One region of the Rhizobium sp. 05N49 genome, then DNA from elsewhere that is predicted to be linked to it. Evidence: predicted binding sites of a transcription regulator. Region 1 holds the regulator's gene; each other region holds the start of a gene.
The links. The regulator HrcA, encoded in region 1, represses chaperone genes, less so after heat shock. The targets are predictions, from matches to a motif close to GTTAGCACTCNCNNNNNGNGAGTGCTAAC.
Positions count from the first base shown of each region.

Region 1 (3,259 bases):
GACCCATCAGCGAGGAGAACTCCTCTTCGCTGAAAGGCGTGCCTTCCGCCGTACCCTGGATCTCGACGATGCCGCCGGCGCCTGTCATGACGAAATTGGCGTCGGTCTCGGCCGAGGAATCCTCGAGATAGTCTAGGTCGATGACCGGCTGGTTGGCGAAGATGCCGCAGGAGATCGCCGCGACATGGTCCTTCAGCACGCGGTCGGCCTTGATCATGTTGCGGGTTTCCATCCAGCGCAGGCAATCGTAAAGCGCAATCCAGCCGCCGGTGATCGAGGCCGTGCGCGTGCCGCCGTCGGCCTGGATGACGTCGCAGTCGAGCGTGATCTGCCGTTCGCCGAGGGCAGTAAGATCGACCACGGCACGCAGCGAGCGGCCGATCAGGCGCTGGATCTCTTGCGTGCGGCCGCCCTGTTTGCCGGCTGCGGCTTCGCGCTTCATTCGCTCGCCTGTCGCGCGCGGCAGCATGCCATACTCGGCTGTGACCCAGCCCTTGCCGGTGTTGCGCAGCCACGGCGGCGTCTTGTCTTCCAGGCTCGCCGTACAGAGTACGTGCGTATCGCCGAACTTTACCAGGCAGGAGCCTTCAGCATGCTTGGAAAAATTGCGCTCGAAGGAGACCTTGCGCATCTGGTCGGTTTTTCTGCCTGAAGGCCGCATTCTCTTCTCCTGAAACATGATGCCGAAAACGTGAGCGCTTTCAGGCAATGTCTGTGCATGCATTGTATCGTCGCCCGCTTCTACGATTGGCTGCGTGCATTTGCAAATTCCCTTTTGCCACGGGGGGCAGATTGGCTATATTTCCCTGATATCATTCAGTGCGGGTGCGAAAAGTTCATGAGCTACAGGTCGACATCAATTTCGGATGCCGTGGCTGCGCTGGATGAACGATCGAAGGAAATCTTCCGGCGCATCGTCGAAGGCTATCTGGAGCACGGTGAGCCGCTCGGCTCCCGCAATCTTTCGCGTCTTCTGCCGATGTCTCTGTCGCCTGCCTCCGTTCGCAATGTCATGAGCGATCTGGAAGAGCTTGGTCTCATCTATTCGCCGCATGTCAGCGCCGGGCGCCTGCCGACGCAGATCGGGCTGCGCTTCTTCGTCGATGCCTTTATGCAGGTCGGTGACCTCTCGGCAGAAGAACGTGCCAGCATCGACCGCCAGGTGCGGGCTGGAAGCCGCGACAATCCGGTGGAATCGATGATGAATGAGGCGAGTCGCATGCTCTCGGGCATTTCGCGCGGCGCCGGCCTTGTCATCACCTCAAAGAGCGACCCGGTTCTGAAACATGTCGAGTTCATCCGCCTGGAACCTACCAAGGCGCTGGCTGTTCTTGTCGGTGACCATGATCAGGTGGAAAACCGCATTATAGAACTGCCCGCAGGTGTTACCTCGTCGCAACTCACCGAGGCTGCCAATTTCCTCAATGCACACATGACCGGGCAGACGCTGCCGGAATTGCGCTTGCAATTGAGCCAGCTGAAAGATGAAGTTCGCCATGAGCTCGACGCACTGTCGCGCGACCTCGTGGAGCGCGGCGTCGCCGTGTGGGCCGGCAACTCGGACGAGACGAAGCCGGCACAGCTCATCATCCGCGGCCGAGCAAACCTGCTGGAAGGCGTAGGCGGCGCGGAAGACCTCGACCGGCTGCGCCTGCTATTCGATGATCTGGAGAAGAAGGACAGCTTGATCGAGCTCCTGAACCTTGCCGAAAGCGGGCCGGGCGTACGCATTTTCATCGGTTCGGAAAACAAGCTTTTCTCACTTTCCGGCTCCTCGCTCATTGTGGCGCCCTATCGCGATGACGACGACCGCATCGTTGGCGCGGTAGGGGTGATCGGTCCCACGCGGCTCAATTATTCCCGCATCGTGCCGATGGTGGACTATACCGCGCAGCTCGTGTCGCGCCTTTCGCGCGGATCTCTCTGATCCCTTGCGCAAAACAGGCGGAATTTTAGCTTCTTCGTAACGCAGACTTGATTTTTTCCGGCCAAACATCGATATCGGGCGCATCTGAGAATACACGAACCGGAGACCGTCATGACTGATGAAACGACGAAGAACGGACCTGACGCGGCTGCGGCGGAAGCCACAGCCGACGCCGCCGCAAACGTCGAGAATGAAGCCGTGAAGGAAGCAGCCGCAGGCGAACCGGATGCGCTTGAGCTTCTGAAGGCCGAGAATACGGAATTGCGCGACCGCTACCTGCGGCTCGCTGCCGAAATGGATAATCTGCGCCGCCGCACGGAGCGCGAGGTCAAGGACGCCAAGTCCTATTCCGTCGCAGGCTTCGCCCGCGACATGCTGGCCGTCTCGGACAATCTGCGCCGTGCGATCGATGCCATTCCGCCGGAAGCCAGGGCTGCCGCCGACGCTGGCCTGATGACATTGATCGAAGGTGTCGAGATGACCGAGCGCTCCATGCTCTCGGCTCTCGAGCGCCACGGCGTTCGCAAGCTGGAGCCGGTCGGCCAGAAGTTCGACCCGAACTTCCATCAGGCGATGTTCGAAGTGCCGAATACCGAAGTGCCGAACAATACGGTGGTACAGGTCGTACAGGCCGGTTTCAGCATTGGTGAACGCGTCTTGCGCCCGGCCATGGTCGGCGTCGCCAAGGGTGGTCCGAAACTCGTCGAAGCCGAGGCCAACTCGGTGCTGGACGAGAAGGACGCCTGAGACAGCAAGAATGCCTGACAATTGAAAAAGGCCGCGTCAGCGGCCTTTTTGGTTTTTGTATCACCCTTGCGAACTAGATGCGCCCGAAACGCTCGATCAGCAGATCGAAGAAACCGTCGGAATCCACGTAGCGCATGACCTTTGCATTACGCTTTCGGTCGGTCACATGCCACCAGTCGACGACGGTCATGCCGACCGTCAGTTCGGATGTGACTTCGATCTCGACATTGCAGTCCCGGCCCTTGAAGAGGTCCGGTTTCAGCAGATAGGCGACGGTCGTCGGATCATGCAGCGGACCGCCGTCCGAGCCGTATTTTTCGATGTCGAAGCGCTCGAAGAATTCCAGCATCTCGACCATCGCCTTGGCAGGCGCGGTGCCGATATCGGCCATGCGCTTCACCCGGTCCTTGCGGGTCAGCAACTGGTGCGTCACATCGAGCGGCATCATGACGACCGGCACGCCCGAGCGGAACACGATATCGGCGGCTTCCGGATCGACATAGATGTTGAATTCAGCAGCCGGCGTGATGTTGCCGCCTTCGAAGAAGCCGCCGCCCATCATGACGAGTTCGCGGATGCGCGGTA
Region 1 is NZ_JBFTME010000002.1:331,354-334,612, forward strand. It holds gene rph (ribonuclease PH) at 1-661, opposite strand, end outside; gene hrcA (heat-inducible transcriptional repressor HrcA) at 839-1,927, shown strand; gene grpE (nucleotide exchange factor GrpE) at 2,039-2,674, shown strand; gene AC1DF8_RS05865 (nucleoside hydrolase) at 2,748-3,259, opposite strand, start outside.

Region 2 (3,259 bases), on a different contig from region 1:
AGCGGACGGTGCTCCTCCTGCGCCACCGGCATGTCGGCGACTGCCATCGCTTTCGACAGAAGCCTGTCGCGGTCTCGCATGCCCTTGTTGAACAGTCTCGCGACTGTCGCCGTCAGCCGGCTGATGGAGGATGGGTCGCCCGACATCCCTTTGGCTCGGGCAACCTCTTTGACGACGCTGGCGCAAAGGCGCGCGTCTTCCTTCGATGGCAGGTTCATGGTTTCCTCCGCAAGTGGCTCGCCCCACGCGGCTGGGGCGAGCCTTCCCTATCGCCTTTAGAAGTCCATTCCCGCGCCGGCCGGCAGGGCAGGTGCGGCGTCCTTCTTAGGCTTTTCAGCAATCATTGCTTCCGTGGTCACAAGAAGGCCGGCGACCGATGCTGCATCCTGGAGTGCCGTGCGCACGACCTTGGCCGGGTCGATAACGCCTTGAGCGTAGAGATCGCCGTATTCTCCGGTCTGGGCATTCCAGCCGAAGGAGAACTCGGCCTTCTCCCGCAGCTTGCCAACGATGACCGAACCTTCGGCGCCGGCGTTTTCCGCGATCTGTCCTTCACTTCCACTTCCGTCGAACCGCCSACSCGGATGACGGCAACGCCGCCAGCGAGCTTGGCGAGACGTTCCTGCAGCTTTTCGCGATCGTAGTCAGACGTCGTYTCCTCGATCTGCGCGCGGATTTGCGCAACGCGGCCATCGATCTCGGCCTTGGAGCCGACGCCGTCGATGATGGTGGTGKTTTCCTTTTCGATCGCCACCTTCTTGGCACGGCCGAGCATGTTCAGCGTGACGTTCTCGAGCTTGATGCCGAGGTCTTCGGAGATGACGGTGCCTCCCGTCAGGATGGCGATGTCTTCGAGCATGGCCTTGCGGCGATCGCCGAAGCCCGGAGCCTTGACAGCAGCAATCTTCAGGCCGCCGCGCAGCTTGTTGACGACGAGCGTGGCAAGAGCTTCGCCTTCGACGTCTTCGGCGATRATGAGGAGCGGTTTGCTCGACTGCACGACTGCTTCGAGGACAGGCAACATCGCCTGGAGGTTCGACAGCTTCTTTTCGTGGATCAGGATGTATGGGTCTTCAAACTCAACGCGCATCTTGTCCTGGTTGGTCACGAAATATGGAGACAGGTAGCCACGGTCGAACTGCATGCCCTCGACGACTTCGAGTTCGGTCTCGGCGGTCTTGGCTTCCTCGACGGTTATGACGCCTTCATTGCCAACCTTCTCCATCGCCTCGGCGAGATRGCGGCCGATCTCGGAATCACCGTTGGCAGAGACGGTGCCCACCTGAGCGATCTCCGAGTTGCTGGTGATCTTGCGGGCATTGGTCTTGAGTTCCTTGACAACGGCGTCGACGGCAATGTCGATGCCGCGCTTCAGGTCCATCGGATTCATGCCCGATGCGACGGCCTTGGCACCTTCCTTGACGATGGCCTGCGCGAGTACCGTCGCGGTCGTGGTGCCGTCACCGGCAAGATCGTTGGTTTTCGACGCCACTTCGCGCAGCATCTGGGCGCCCATGTTCTCAAACTTGTCTTCGAGTTCGATTTCCTTGGCGACCGATACCCCGTCCTTGGTGATGCGCGGAGCACCGAAGGACTTGTCGATCACCACGTTACGACCCTTCGGGCCGAGCGTGACTTTGACGGCATTTGCCAGCACATCGACCCCACGCAGCATGCGTTCACGGGCGTCGCTATGGAATTTGACTTCTTTCGCAGCCATTTGTCTAACTCCTCAATAGGCAGCTATTGACTGATGGTGTTGGGTKTGGGGGACGAGCCGCCTCAGGCGGCTTGTTTACGCTCGGCCTGAGCTTCGATGATGCCCAGAACGTCGCTTTCCTTCATGATCAGCAGATCTTCACCGTCRATCTTGATCTCGGTTCCGGACCATTTGCCGAACAGGATGCGATCACCGGCCTTGACGTCGAGCGCCTGGATCTGGCCTGCATCGCTGCGRGCGCCGGGGCCTACGGCGACGACCTCGCCCTCCTGCGGTTTTTCCCTGGCGGTGTCGGGAATGATGATGCCGCCTCTGGTCTTTTCTTCGGATTCGACCCGGCGTACGAGAATGCGGTCATGGAGCGGTCGGAACGACATGTTTTCCTCCGTGGACAAACGATGATGTTTCGAAATCCCCTGGCCGGACCGGATGACCAGTCCGGGCGGGTGCGAACCTCGTTGAGCGTTCGCGTGCAAAAATTTATTTTCGGGCTTTTTCAATTTCAAGAGGGTCGGCAGGAAAAATTAGCACTCGACACCGCCGGCTGCTAACATGCTGTAAAGGAACAAGAAACAACATCGAAGCGTTCAGAAAACCGTTGAGGGCTGCGCGATTCTGCGCCACCTTCGCAGTGTCATGAAACGGAGATGAAGTATGCAATTCTCATCGGACCTGGAGCGTCAGCTCAACGGCTATGGACTGACCACCGCGCATATTCTCTATCGCATTCCCGACTTCGAATCCGTCCTGCAGACCTATGTCTGGCAGGACTATGATCTCGCTCCCGACTTTCCCGAGATGCACAAGTTCCTCCACTTCTGGAAGGCCAGCCTCGACGGACCACTTCACTCGGTGCGCTATACACACCAGCGGCTGATTAGGCCGAACGAATGGCGTCGTGTCGAGGGCGAATTCAAGCTTCAATGAACCCTTGAATTCGATTTTTTGTCTTCCTAGCTCATTGCCCGCTCGAGACGTTGAACTCGGTGTGCGCCGGTTGTGTTGGAGTAACACCTGCATGGAAGAGAATATCAGTATCATCAAGAGCGTTGGCATCGATGAACGAGAAGAGATCATCGTTGATTTCGCGCGGTGGCTTGAAAAAGCTTCACAGGAGGCGCTGGTTCATGGCGAAAGACGCTTTGCCATGATGTCCGCCAGCATGGCAGAGGCAATGCGCGTCAATGCCGACGAACTGGCGCGCGATGATCCACAAAAGGCCGAGCGTGTGCTGCAACAAGCCAGCGCAATGATGGCGCAGTTCAAGGCCGCCTATCCCCATCGCGTCATCAGTCGATCTGTCCATTGATAGAGATAGTGGTGGCGGATCTATGAAAGGTCAGCTCATGCCGGCGCTGCGGTAGGCAACCATTCTTGGTGGTAACATGGTGGGTCCGAACGATTTGGAAGAAATGCAACGGGAAGATGTCGGCGGATTTCGGGCCCTTCTCCGTCGTTATCGCACCCAGCTCGTGGCAACTGCGACGGTGACCCTGTTCTGCCTTGTCGGCTACGCGATCATGCAGTTGACCGATGAGG
Region 2 is NZ_JBFTME010000018.1:127,380-130,638, forward strand. It holds gene AC1DF8_RS28340 (hypothetical protein) at 1-218, opposite strand, end outside; partial or broken gene groL (chaperonin GroEL) at 276-1,720, opposite strand; gene groES (co-chaperone GroES) at 1,783-2,097, opposite strand; gene AC1DF8_RS28355 (usg protein) at 2,375-2,647, shown strand; gene AC1DF8_RS28360 (hypothetical protein) at 2,739-3,029, shown strand; partial or broken gene AC1DF8_RS28365 (hypothetical protein) at 3,106-3,259, shown strand, end outside.
Region 2: a site for HrcA is predicted at 2,244-2,272, ahead of groES (co-chaperone GroES). Genes of this name have one in related genera too.

Region 3 (3,259 bases), on a different contig from region 1:
CGCCCGGCATTGCCGGAGCGTCCTTCTTCGGCAGCTCGGCGATCATGGCTTCCGTGGTGATCAGCAGCGAAGCAACCGAAGCTGCGTTCTGCAGAGCCGTACGGACAACCTTGACCGGGTCGACGATGCCGAGCTGGATCAGGTCGCCATATTCGCCGGTCTGGGCGTTGTAGCCGTAGTTGTCTTCATTCTTGTCGAGGATCTTGCCGACAACGATCGAAGCTTCATCACCTGCGTTTTCAGCGATCTGGCGAACCAGAGCCTGGAGAGCGCGGCGCACGATGTTGATACCAGCTTCCTGGTCGTCGTTTTCGCCCTTTGCGGTGATCTTCGTGGAAGAACGCAGCAGAGCGACGCCGCCGCCCGGTACGATACCTTCCTGAACAGCAGCGCGCGTCGCGTTGAGAGCGTCGTCGAYGCGGTCCTTCTTTTCCTTCACTTCSACTTCCGTCGAACCGCCGACGCGGATRACGGCAACGCCGCCAGCGAGCTTGGCAAGACGTTCCTGCAGCTTTTCGCGGTCGTAGTCGGAGGTGGTTTCTTCGATCTGGGCCTTGATCTGGGCAACACGGCCTTCGATGTCGGACTTGGCGCCGGCGCCGTCGACGATCGTGGTGTTTTCCTTGGAGATCGAGACCTTCTTGGTGCGGCCGAGCATGTCGAGCGTGACGCTCTCGAGCTTGATGCCGAGGTCTTCGGAGATGACAGTGCCGCCCGTGAGGATAGCGATGTCTTCCAGCATGGCCTTGCGGCGATCGCCGAAGCCCGGAGCCTTGACAGCAGCAATCTTCAGGCCGCCGCGCAGCTTGTTGACGACGAGCGTAGCAAGAGCTTCGCCTTCGACGTCTTCAGCGATGATGAGGAGCGGCTTGCCGGTCTGAACGACAGCTTCGAGAACCGGGAGCATGGACTGCAGGTTCGAAAGCTTCTTTTCGTGCAGGAGGATGAAGGCGTCTTCGAGGTCAGCAACCATCTTTTCCGGGTTGGTGACGAAGTACGGGCTCAGGTAGCCGCGGTCGAACTGCATGCCTTCGACGACTTCGAGTTCGGTTTCAGCGGTCTTGGCTTCTTCGACGGTGATAACGCCTTCGTTGCCGACCTTCTGCATTGCTTCAGCAATGTCGAGACCGATCTGCTTTTCGCCGTTTGCGGAGATCGTGCCGACCTGGGCAACTTCTTCCGACGTGTTGATCTTCTTGGCCTTGGCCTGGAGATCCTTGACGACTTCAGCAACAGCGAGGTCGATACCGCGCTTCAGGTCCATCGGGTTCATGCCGGCAGCAACTGCCTTAGCGCCTTCGCGAACGATGGCCTGTGCGAGAACCGTTGCAGTCGTGGTGCCGTCGCCGGCGACGTCGTTGGTCTTCGAAGCAACTTCGCGGACCATCTGGGCGCCCATGTTTTCGAACTTGTCTTCGAGTTCGATTTCCTTGGCGACCGAAACACCGTCCTTGGTGATGCGCGGAGCGCCGAAGGACTTGTCGATAACGACGTTACGGCCCTTCGGACCGAGGGTGACCTTCACTGCGTCAGCGAGGATATCGACGCCGCGCAGCAACTTTTCGCGCGCGCCGCGGCCGAACTTTACTTCTTTAGCTGCCATTTTGAGAACTCCTGAAAAGGGGTGTCAGCGATATCGGATGAAAGACAACCGGCTGATTAGCCGATGATGCCCATGATGTCGGCTTCCTTCATGATCAGAAGGTCTTCGCCGTTGATCTTGACTTCGGTGCCCGACCACTTGCCGAACAGAACGCGATCGCCAGCCTTGACGTCGAGTGCTACGACCTTGCCGGACTCGTCACGAGCGCCGGAGCCGACAGCGACGATTTCGCCTTCCTGCGGCTTTTCCTTAGCGGTATCCGGGATGATGATGCCGCCCTTGGTCTTCTCTTCGGATTCAACGCGACGGACAACGACGCGATCGTGAAGCGGGCGGAAATTGGTGCTTGCCATTGTCTAATCCCTCGATCAAATGACATTCGCGGACCGGGGTGGCCCACAAGGTGGATGTTAGCACTCAACTCCCGTGAGTGCTAGCGCCGTGCATTTAGGGATGGCTCCAGAAGGAGTCAAGAAGAGCCTTCACGGATTTTTGTGCCGGAATTGTGGAGACATGCAGGATTTGTCCCGCGTGGCGCCGAGCCTTTGCCACAGCCTGCCTTTCCGAGCCTTGCCCGCCCGGGCGAACATGGGGGGCGGCTGGCGGGCCGGCCAACTCGCCACGCATCATCTGGCCAATGCGTGGCGATATCGTTGCCCGCCTGCTTCCAAGGTTGACCGCTTTACAGCGGAAGTCGACATTTGCCTCGGGTTGGACAGGCAAGGCAGATTGTCAGGGTCTGCACGGAAGCCGACATCATGACCGCTGTGCGCGGCCATGGTCGCCCCAGTCGCAAGAAAATGCCTAGCGTTGGAAGGTGAGGTGGATGGTGCCACTCGGCGCGGTTTCCGACTTCACCGTGCAGCCGGCTTCCAGGCCGCGCAGATCGTCCCACAGGCGTATGCCGCGCCCGAGCAGGATCGGAGCGATAGCGACATGAAGGCGATCGACAAGGCCCGCCTTGAGGAAGTCGCGAACAACGGTAGCACCGCCGCCAACCCGCACGTCTTTGCCGCCCGCCACACTGACAGCCCGCTGTAGCGCATCGGCAGGTGTAGTGGCGAGGAAATGGAAAATTGTCCCGCCAGCCATCTCCAGGGAAGGACGTGGCTTGTGGGTGAGGACGAAAACCGGACACCGGAACGGCGGCTCGTCACCCCACCAGCCGCGCCAGTCCGGATCGTCGGGAAAGTTGTGGAGACCGAACATGCCGGCGCCCATGATCTCGGCCCCCACATTTTCGAAATACGCCTTCGCGTAGTCGTCGTCGATGCCTGTCGCCCCAGCCCCGCTGGTATCCTTGAATACGCGCTCGCGGAACGTGCGGGTTGCTACATATGAGCCGACGAGACGCGACCAGTCCTCTCCGAACGGGACTTCCGGCGTCTGGTCCGTCGTTGTCGCGAAACCATCGAGCGAGATCATGAGATCGACACGAACTACCACTGTTGTTCTCCTTGCGAGTGGTTGCACCATGACAGCCTCCATCTGTAGGCCAGACACTAAGGCATGTGCCTTTGTATCGAGGGTCAAACACTAAGGCAAGTACCTTATTGTTCTTGACTGGCAATCTGTGACGTTTTAATAGGCCACATGCCCTACCACTCGACACCGCTCGACCTTGCCTTTCACGCTCTCAGCGACCCGACCCGCCGC
Region 3 is NZ_JBFTME010000027.1:13,465-16,723, forward strand. It holds gene groL (chaperonin GroEL) at 1-1,603, opposite strand, end outside; gene groES (co-chaperone GroES) at 1,660-1,956, opposite strand; gene AC1DF8_RS32410 (dihydrofolate reductase family protein) at 2,408-3,049, opposite strand; gene AC1DF8_RS32415 (ArsR/SmtB family transcription factor) at 3,197-3,259, shown strand, end outside.
Region 3: a site for HrcA is predicted at 2,013-2,041, ahead of groES (co-chaperone GroES). Genes of this name have one in related genera too.